3 regions of the Blautia sp. OF09-25XD genome follow, and region 1 is predicted to be linked to each of the others. Evidence: predicted binding sites of a transcription regulator. Region 1 holds the regulator's gene; each other region holds the start of a gene.
What was found. The regulator HrcA, encoded in region 1, represses chaperone genes, less so after heat shock. The targets are predictions, from matches to a motif close to TGTTAGCACTCNNNNNNNNNGAGTGCTAACA.
Positions count from the first base shown of each region.

Region 2: a site for HrcA is predicted at 1,615-1,645, ahead of htpG (molecular chaperone HtpG). Genes of this name have one in related genera too.
Region 3: a site for HrcA is predicted at 2,073-2,103, ahead of groES (co-chaperone GroES). Genes of this name have one in related genera too.

Region 1 is NZ_QUMG01000022.1:70,901-74,183, forward strand. Features, by position in the region: gene dnaK (molecular chaperone DnaK) at 1-532, opposite strand, end outside; gene grpE (nucleotide exchange factor GrpE) at 598-1,209, opposite strand; gene hrcA (heat-inducible transcriptional repressor HrcA) at 1,259-2,317, opposite strand; gene DXA93_RS15675 (helix-turn-helix domain-containing protein) at 2,602-2,820, shown strand; gene DXA93_RS15680 (hypothetical protein) at 2,898-3,263, opposite strand.
Region 2 is NZ_QUMG01000017.1:42,300-45,582, forward strand. Features, by position in the region: gene htpG (molecular chaperone HtpG) at 1-1,480, opposite strand, end outside; gene DXA93_RS13295 (TetR-like C-terminal domain-containing protein) at 1,824-2,390, shown strand; gene DXA93_RS13300 (oleate hydratase) at 2,610-3,283, shown strand, end outside.
Region 3 is NZ_QUMG01000004.1:130,684-133,966, reverse strand. Features, by position in the region: gene topA (type I DNA topoisomerase) at 1-711, shown strand, start outside; gene codY (GTP-sensing pleiotropic transcriptional regulator CodY) at 970-1,791, shown strand; gene groES (co-chaperone GroES) at 2,141-2,425, shown strand; gene groL (chaperonin GroEL) at 2,462-3,283, shown strand, end outside.

The DNA.
Region 1 (3,283 bases):
AAACATCGAAAGTACCGCCGCCAAGGTCGTATACCATGATCTTCTGCTCATTTTCGTTGTCCAGTCCGTATGCCAGAGCTGCTGCGGTAGGCTCGTTGATGATACGTTTTACATCAAGACCTGCGATTTTACCGGCATCTTTGGTTGCCTGACGCTGTGCGTCATTGAAGTAAGCCGGAACTGTGATAACTGCTTCTGTTACTTTCTCACCAAGGTAGTTCTCTGCATCACCTTTCAGTTTCTGAAGAATCATAGCGGAGATCTCCTGCGGAGAGTATTTCTTTCCTTCGATGTCTACTTTATAGTCAGTACCCATCTCACGTTTGATAGAACGGATGGTTCTGTCTGCGTTTGTTACAGCCTGACGTTTTGCCGGCTCGCCGACCAGACGGTCACCTGTTTTTGTGAATGCTACGATAGATGGAGTTGTTCTTTCACCCTCTGCGTTTGCGATAACGGTTGGTTTTCCACCTTCCATAACGGCTACACAGCTGTTTGTTGTTCCTAAGTCAATACCAATAATTTTGCCCATTGTTGTTTCCTCCTCAATGAATTATGCTAAAAAATGGTTTAATTTCTATTTATTTATCTTCAAGCTTAGTTAGCCACCTTGACCATACTGTGACGGACTACGGAACCTTTGTACATGTAGCCCTTCATGAACTCTTCTACGACGATGTTCTCGCCGGCTTCCTCATCCTCCACATGCATCACTGCGTTGTGCAGATTCGGATCGAATTCCTTTCCAACGGCCTCGATCACGGTTACACCGAGTTCATCGAGTGCTGTGGTAAACTGTTTGTATACTTTATTCATGCCGTCTGCGAACGGATCTTCCTCCGGGTTTTCCACCGTTGCAAGTCCGCGCTCGAAGCTGTCAACAACCGGAAGAATCTTCTCGATGATGTCTTTTGCTCCAATGGCATACATATTTGCTTTTTCTTTTTCGGTGCGTTTGCGGAAGTTATCGAACTCTGCCATCTGACGGGTCAGGCGGTCAGTCAGCTCTTCGATTTTCTCATCTTTTTTATCTTTTTTCTTTTTGAAGAACTTTCGTTCTTTGCCATCCTCAGCAGTTTCTTCTGCAGCTTCCGCTTCTTTTGCCTCTGCTGCTTTCTTTGCTTCTTCCTGCTCCGCAGCCGGTTCGGTTTCCGGCAGATCGGTCTCTGCTCCGGTTTCTTTTTCCATCTCGCGTGTAGGTTCTTCCATGGTTTCCTCTTTCTTTCTATTTTCTTCGCTCACTGATCATTCCACCTTTCTACTCACCTGTGTCCGGCTTTTTGAAGACGGCGTCCAGTTGAACTTTTAATGTTTTCAGGTTATCTACCACATTTTCGTAATCCATCCGCTTTGGTCCCACGATACCGATTGTTCCGCGCATACCGTTTCCCATATCGTATGTGGTGGTGACCACACTGCAGTCCCGTAAGGGTTCCATCGAAGATTCATTTCCGATGTATACCTGAATACCGGTATTTTCCTCTCCGTCCTGCTCCTCGGCAGCTCCTTTGATCATATCGACCAGTTTCTGCCGTTCCTCGAATGTGGAGATCAGCTGGCTGGCTTTGCTGCTGTCGGAAAGCTCAGGGTACTTGAAAATGTTGGTTGCGCCGCTGGTGTACACCGGCACATCTTCTTCGCTGACTGCGATGGCTTCCGCTACGGTATCGACCACTTTGCTGATGATGCCGGAGTGGATGCCTGCCTGCTCTTTCATCTTCTTGATCATGCCAAGATTGATTTCTTCAATGGTCAGGCCATTGAGCTGTGTGTTCAGAAGCAGGTTCAGCTTTAATATCTGTTCATCGTTGATGGTCTCGTCGAGGTCGATCATCTGGTTTTTCACCAGGTTGCCTTCTACGACGATGACGGCCAGGAGCTGCTCTTCATTGACTTTTGAGAGCTGGATGAATTTCACTTTATTTCTGTGATATTCCGGTCCTGTAATCAACGTTGCATAGTTGGTAGATGAAGCGAGGACTTTGACAACCTGCTGCAGAACTTTTTCCATTCGGTCTGTTTTTTCAATGACCATGTTTTTGATGTCTGCAACTTCCTGTTCTTTTTCCCGCATCAGCTCATCTACATAGAGGCGGTAGCCTTTATCGGAAGGAATGCGTCCTGCGGAAGTGTGGGGCTGTAAGATGTAACCCATCTCTTCCAGATCGGACATTTCATTCCGGATTGTGGCGGAGCTTAAATTCAAATCCGTGTATTTGGAAATCGTTCTTGAGCCGACCGGCTCGCCCGTTTCCAGATACGTCTGGATGATCGCTTTTAATATTTTTCTTTTTCTTTCATCCAATTCTGTATCCACTAAGATAAGCTCCTTCCTGTTGTATAGTCCTGTTAGCACTCGTTTCAGTGGAGTGCTAACATCTATGCTCTTAAGATAGCACTCTGCCTTTTGTTTGTCAACACCTTTTCCCGGTTTTTCTATGAAGAAATTGTGAAAAAAGTATAAACCGTTTTCTTTCTGAAAAGGAATCTGACTTTTCTTTTTTATTGCATTCTACTGTTTCAAAGGCGCTATAGCCGTATGGTAGGATTCTGCCATTTCGATACGACCATTTAGTAGCATTTTCTCAGAGGTGATGAATCATGAAATATCAGAGACTGGAGGATCTGCGCACGGACCACGATCTGACGATCCGCCAGGTTGCCGACTATCTCGGCTGCAACCGCGATGTGTATACCCGATATGAAAAAGGCGTCCGGCAGCTGCCGATCTCCATTGCCATCCGTCTGGCGGAGCTGTATCAGGTCAGTCTGGATTATCTGGTCGGCATCAGCGATGAGAAGCGGCCGTATGGATCCTGACTTTCCGGTGTCTCCGCCGCAGCAAAAGCAGGAGGACAGTTTTTCTTTTCCCTGTCCTCCCTGTTTTGCTTTTTCGTTTACAGATTCTGCAGATATTCCATCATCCGCGTTTCGCTGAGTTTCCATCCGTCCGGCTCCCCGCAGAGATACAGCGTAAAATGCCCGCACGGGACTCCGTTTTCCAGGTGGATGCCGGTATACAGTTCTACAATGAGGAGTTCTTCTGCTTTTTCTTCATATATATTAGTGATCTGATAGATGCGCTCTCCCTTTTCGTCCACCGGCCATTCTTTCTTCAGCACATCCCTCAGACGGCTCTCCTGCCCCTGCGCTCCGCATTCTTCCTCCCGGCTGATCATTTTTTCAAACGCTTCCGGCGTCTCCATCCGTTCCACTATATTCTGGACAAAATCTTCTATTTCTATTCTTTCTGCTTTTCCCATTCGTTCCCCCATTTCTGCCG
Region 2 (3,283 bases), on a different contig from region 1:
TTTCCGGCTCTTTCTTCTCGTCAGCGTTTTCCGTATTTTCGGTATTCTCCGTAGTTTCAGCCTTCTCTTCGGTGTTCTCTGCAGGAGCTTCTTCTTTCTTATTCTCGTTGATGCAGTCCTCAAGAGTCAGATATTTTCCGTCGATGTTCTTGAACAGAATATAGTCCATCATCTTCTTGGAGAATTTCTCGTCCTTGATGCATCCGTATTTGATGAATGGGTTGATATCATCCCAGTATTTCTCGTAATTCTCGCGGTCGGTTTTGCACATGCCGGAGAGCTTGTCAGCGAATTTCTTGGAGATGTACTCGGAGATCTTCTTGACAAATCCGTCGTTCTGCAGTGCGCTTCGGGATACGTTCAGCGGCAGATCCGGGCAGTCGATGACGCCTTTTAAGAGCATCAGGTATTCCGGAATGACTTCTTTGATGTTGTCGGCAATAAATACCTGGTTGTTGTACAGCTTGATGGTTCCCTCGATGGAATCGTACTCGGTGTTGATACGCGGGAAGTAGAGGATACCTTTGAGGTTGAACGGATAGTCCATGTTCAGGTGGATCCAGAACAGCGGCTCGCGGTAGTCGTTGAAGACTTTGCGGTAGAATTCTTTATAATCCTCATCGCTGCACTCGTTTGGATGTTTGGTCCACAGCGGGTGGATATCACTGATGGAAACCGGGCGTTTGTTGATTTTTACTTTCTCTTTGGCCGGGGAAACTTCAACCTGCTCTTTCGTTCCGTCTTCTTTTTCTTTCTCTTCGTATTTTGCGTCCTCGTGGATGTGCTCTACGACAACGTCGTCATCTTTTAATTCGCTTTCATCGATGGTCTCGTATTCCTGCGGCGCATTTGCTTTGGACAGGAAAATTTCAACCGGCATGAAGGAGCAGTATTTTTCCAGAACTTCGCGGACACGGTATTCGTTTGCGAATTCCAGGCAGTCCTCGTTCAGGAACAGAGTGATTTCGGTACCAACAGTTGTCTTGCTGCCCTCGGACATATCGTACTCGGTGCTTCCGTCACAGGTCCAGTGTACCGGGGTGGATCCTTCTTTATAGGAAAGAGAATCGATGTGAACTTCATCTGCTACCATGAAAGCAGAGTAGAAACCAAGACCGAAGTGGCCGATCATCTGATCTGAATTCGTTTTGTCTTTGTATTTCTCCAGGAATTCGGTAGCGCCGGAGAAGGCGATCTGGGTAATATATTCTTCGACTTCGTCTGCGGTCATACCGATACCGTTATCGATGAATTTTAAGGTTTTCTCATCCGGGTTTACAATCACCTGAATGGCTGCTTTGTAGTCATCCGGCAGAGTATATTCGCCCATGCCGTCGAGTTTTTTCAGTTTGGTGATGGCATCGCAGCCGTTGGAAACGAGCTCGCGGACGAAGATATCGTGGTCGGAGTACATCCATTTTTTGATAATCGGGAAAATATTGTCGCTGTTGATTGAAAGATTTCCATGTTTCGCACTCATGAGAAACACACTCCTTTTCTTATAAAAATATTTTGATCCAGCAAAGCGGGGATATCATGCTTTTTTAGATGTCTGCAGCTTTTTTACTGCTCTGATAGTTATAGTAATACTGGCACAGGGAAAAGTCAAGGAAAAATTAGCACTCGAGAAAAAAGAGTGCTAACAGAACAACGGAAAGTATTGAATTTACTGGTATTACGGTACTTTCTAAACTTTTTGTAAAGTCTGATCAGAAGGGCTGCGCAGTTGTTTCTGGAGAATGGATATGCTACAATGAAAAAGCATAGAAGCGTTTCGAACAGAAAGATTCCGAGGGTACATAAAAGAAAAATGGAGGAAATACATGACAAATGCGACAAAGGCGGCGCTGGAAGCGTCATTAAAAAAGCTGCTTTTGAAAAAGCCGCTGGACAAAATTACGATCAACGATCTGACGACAGACTGCGGCATCAGCCGGATGGCGTTTTATTATCATTTTAAGGATATCTACGATCTTGTCGAATGGTCGTGCCTGGAGGATGCGACGCAGGCGCTGCAGGGGAAGAAAACGTATGAGACATGGCAGGAGGGCCTGCAGCAGATTTTTGAGGCAGTGCTCGAGAATAAACCATTTATTATGAATGTCTATCACTCTGTAAGCCGGGAGCAGATCGAAACATATCTCTTTCATCTGACGCACGATCTGCTGTACGGTGTCGTGCAGGAAAAAGCAAAGGGAACCGGCATCTCTGAGGCGGATCAGAGTTTTATCGCAGATTTCTATAAGTATAGCTTTACCGGTGTCATGCTTGACTGGATCAAAGACGGAATGAAAGTGGATTACCATATGATTGCGGAAAAAATGCACCGCACGATGGAAGGAAATGTCGTCAATTCCATCCGAAATTTTGAAAAAAGAAATAAAATATAGTTACACTTTACAAAACAGGGCGGATGATAAAAATTTAATCATCCGCCCTGTTTTGTAAATGGAAAAGCGGGGAAAAATGAAGTAAGATTCAAATTGTCAACAGACAATGGCAACACAAATAGAAACTTGTAAAACAAAGAAAGCAGCATAACCTATACGAACCGGAAATTCGAAAAAACATTCCGGCAGTCGTATTTAGAAAAGAAAGGATGAACGTCTATGTCAAAAAAAGGATTAAAATTCGGAATCGCATCAGCAGCAGTCATCGGAGTTGGAGCAGCAGTGCTGCAGGCAAAAAACAAGAGTGAAGCAAAAAAAGCAGCGGAGACAACCACTGTAACATCAGAACCAAAGAATGATTACCGCAACACCGAGCGCGGAAAAGATAAGAAAAACAGCAAAGGCATTTATTACACCAACGGAAACTACGAAGCCTTCGCAAGACCGGAAAAACCGGAAGGCGTCGATGAGAAGAGCGCATACCTCGTAGGAAGCGGCCTCGCAGCCCTCGCAGCAGCGTGCTTCCTTGTAAGAGACGGCCAGATGAAAGGCGATCACATCCACATTCTGGAAGCCATGGACATCGCCGGCGGTGCCTGCGACGGTATCTACGATCCGACCCGCGGCTACATCATGAGAGGCGGCCGTGAGATGGAAAACCACTTCGAGTGCCTGTGGGATCTGTTCCACAGCATCCCGTCAATTGAGACACCTGGCGTATCCGTTCTCGACGAGTATTACTGGCTGAACAAAAAAGACCCGAACTACTCCCTGTGCCGTGCAACGAAGAACCGCGGCGAGGATGCCCATACCGACGGAAAGTTCAACCTGAGCCAGAAAGGCTGCATGGAGATCATGAAACTCTTCATGACAAGAGACGAGGATCTGTACGA
Region 3 (3,283 bases), on a different contig from region 1:
CCGGCACACTACACCGAGGCATCCCTTGTCAAAATGCTTGAGGAACTCGGCATCGGCCGTCCAAGTACGTATGCGCCGACCATCACAACGATCATCAACCGCCGTTACGTGGCAAAGGAGAACAAGAACCTTTACATGACAGAGCTCGGCGAGGTGGTCAACAACATGATGAAAGAGGCATTCCCGAGCATCGTGGATGTCAACTTTACGGCAACGATGGAAGCTCTGCTCGACAGGGTTGGAGATGGAAGTGTTCCGTGGAAGACAGTAGTCGAGAACTTCTGGCCGGATCTCTATGAGGCGGTCACAGAGGCAGAAAAGAACCTCGAAGAAGTTAAGGTAGAGGATGAGGTGACGGATGTCATCTGCGAGAACTGCGGCCGCAACATGGTGGTCAAATACGGCCCGCACGGAAAATTCCTCGCCTGCCCGGGATTCCCGGACTGCAAGAACACGAAGCCGTATCTGGAAAAGATCGGTGTTCCGTGTCCGAAGTGCGGAAAAGAAGTGATCCTGCGCAAGACGAAAAAAGGACGGAAATATTATGGATGCGAAAACAATCCGGAATGCGATTTCATGTCCTGGCAGAAACCGTCTGCCAAGAAATGCCCGCAGTGCGGCGGCTATATGCTGGAAAAAGGCAATAAGCTGGTCTGCGCGGACGAGCAGTGCGGATATGTAGAAGCACGCGAAAAGAAAGACGAAGACTGAGAATGACAAAGCGGTCTGTACTGGTGAAAAACTGGTGCAGGCCGTTTTTTTGCTTATCGAGGCGGAAAAACAGGAAGATCCGAAAAAATTTAGCATGAATTTTTATAAAATTTATAGTTTTCTGAAAAATATATTGATTTCCGGAAAACTACATGATAGAATGAGCTTAGTTTTAAGGGTTGTCTGAAAAAGGCATCAGTGTGCATTTTTTCGGCGGATACGCAAAAAAAATGCAGAAAATAAAGAAAGGAGAAGAACATGAGCGTACAACTGCTGGATAAAACCAGAAAAATCAACAAACTGCTTCATAACAATCACTCCACGAAGGTCGTGTTCAACGATATCTGTGAAGTCCTGATGGAAACGTTAAGTTCCAATATCCTGGTGATCAGTAAAAAAGGAAAAGTGCTGGGCATCAGCCTTTGCCCGGGCGTGGAAGAAATTACGGAGCTGATCGAGGATAAGGTGGGCGGTTATGTCGATGCCGCATTAAACGAGCGTCTCCTCGGCGTACTCTCCACAAAAGAGAACGTCAATTTACAGACCCTCGGCTTTGAGCGGCCTGGTGTAGAGCGCTACACCGCAATTATCTGCCCGATCGAGATCGCCGGAGAACGCCTTGGTACCGTATTTATGTACCGCTGCACCCCGCAGTACGATATCGACGATATCATCGTCAGTGAGTACGGCACAACCGTTGTCGGACTGGAAATGATGCGTTCCGTCAACGAGGAAAATGTGGAGGAAAACCGCAAGGTTCAGGTGGTTAAATCCGCATTCAACACGTTGTCCTTCTCCGAACTGGAAGCCATCATCCATATCTTTGATGAACTGAACGGGGATGAGGGCATTCTGGTTGCAAGCAAAATTGCAGACCGCGTCGGCATCACAAGATCCGTCATTGTAAATGCCCTCCGCAAATTCGAGAGCGCAGGCGTCATCGAGTCCCGTTCCAGCGGTATGAAGGGAACGTATATCAAGGTATTAAATGATTATATCTTTGATGAACTCGACGAGATCAAAGCAAGAAAGAACCTGAAAGGAAAGGGCGATGCCCATCCGGACGAGGCGAAAAAATAAAAAAGTGGAATGTAGAAAAGAATCGGAGCCGTTTAAGAATGGCGCCGTTTCTTTTTGTGCAAAAAAGCATTCGTGGAGCGGAAAAAAATGGTATCATTCCCGTTTTTAGGAATAAACTATAATTAGATTCTAAAGAGAGTATAAAATATGAAAAAGTTGCCAAAATAAGAAAAAAACGAGAAAATAAGAGAAATTAAGAGCTATCACGAGAAAAAAAAAAGAGAATTACAAAATTCATACATTTGCGAAATGAGGTGGAAAACACTATAGTAAGAACCATCAAGTAGCACTCGAATGAACTGAGTGCTAATAAATAAAACTGAATGAAATCTTGAAGGAGGAAACATAAATGAAGTTAGTACCTTTAGGTGACAGAGTTGTATTAAAAGAGTTAAAAGCAGAGGAAACCACAAAATCCGGTATCGTACTTCCGGGACAGGCACAGGAGAAACCGCAGCAGGCTGAGGTTATCGCAGTAGGACCTGGAAAAGTAGAAGACGGCAAAGAAGTAAAAATGGAAGTTGCAGTCGGAGATCAGGTAATCTATTCCAAATATGCAGGAACCAACGTCAAACTGGAAGACGAAGAGTACATCATCGTAAAACAGGATGACATTCTGGCAGTTGTAAAATAAAGAATAATCAAGTAAAAATCAGGAGGCATGACAATCATGGCAAAAGAGATTAAATATGGAGCAGAGGCAAGAAACGCTCTTCAGAATGGTGTAAACCAGCTTGCAGATACCGTACGTGTAACCCTTGGACCGAAAGGAAGAAACGTTGTTCTGGACAAACAGTACGGCGCTCCGCTCATCACAAACGATGGTGTTACGATTGCAAAAGAGATCGAGCTGGCAGACGGCTTTGAAAACATGGGCGCACAGCTCATCAAAGAAGTTGCTGCAAAGACCAACGACGTAGCAGGTGATGGTACCACAACCGCAACCGTTCTGGCACAGGCTATGGTAAACGAAGGAATGAAAAACCTGGCAGCAGGTGCGAACCCGATCGTTCTTCGTAAGGGAATGAAGAAAGCAACCGATAAAGCTGTTCAGATCCTTGCAGAGATGAGCCAGCCGGTAGCAGGCAAAGAGCAGATTGCAAAAGTTGCAGCTGTTTCTTCCGGAAGCGAAGAAGTAGGCCAGATGGTAGCTGACGCTATGGAAAAAGTTTCCAAAGACGGCGTTATCACCATCGAGGAGTCCAAGACCATGCAGAACGAGCTGGAGCTGGTAGAAGGTATGCAGTTCGACCGTGGATATATCTCCGCTTACATGTGCACCGATATGGAGAAAATGGAAGCCGTTCTCGACAATCCATATATCCTGATTACCGATAAGAAACTGTCCAACATTCAGGAAGTTCTTCCGCTGCTGGAGCAGATCGTACAGAGCGGCGCAAGACTGCTGATCATCGCTGAGGACGTAGAGGGCGAGGCTCTCCAGACACTCGTGATCAACAAACTGCGCGGAACCTTCAACGTAGTAGCTGTC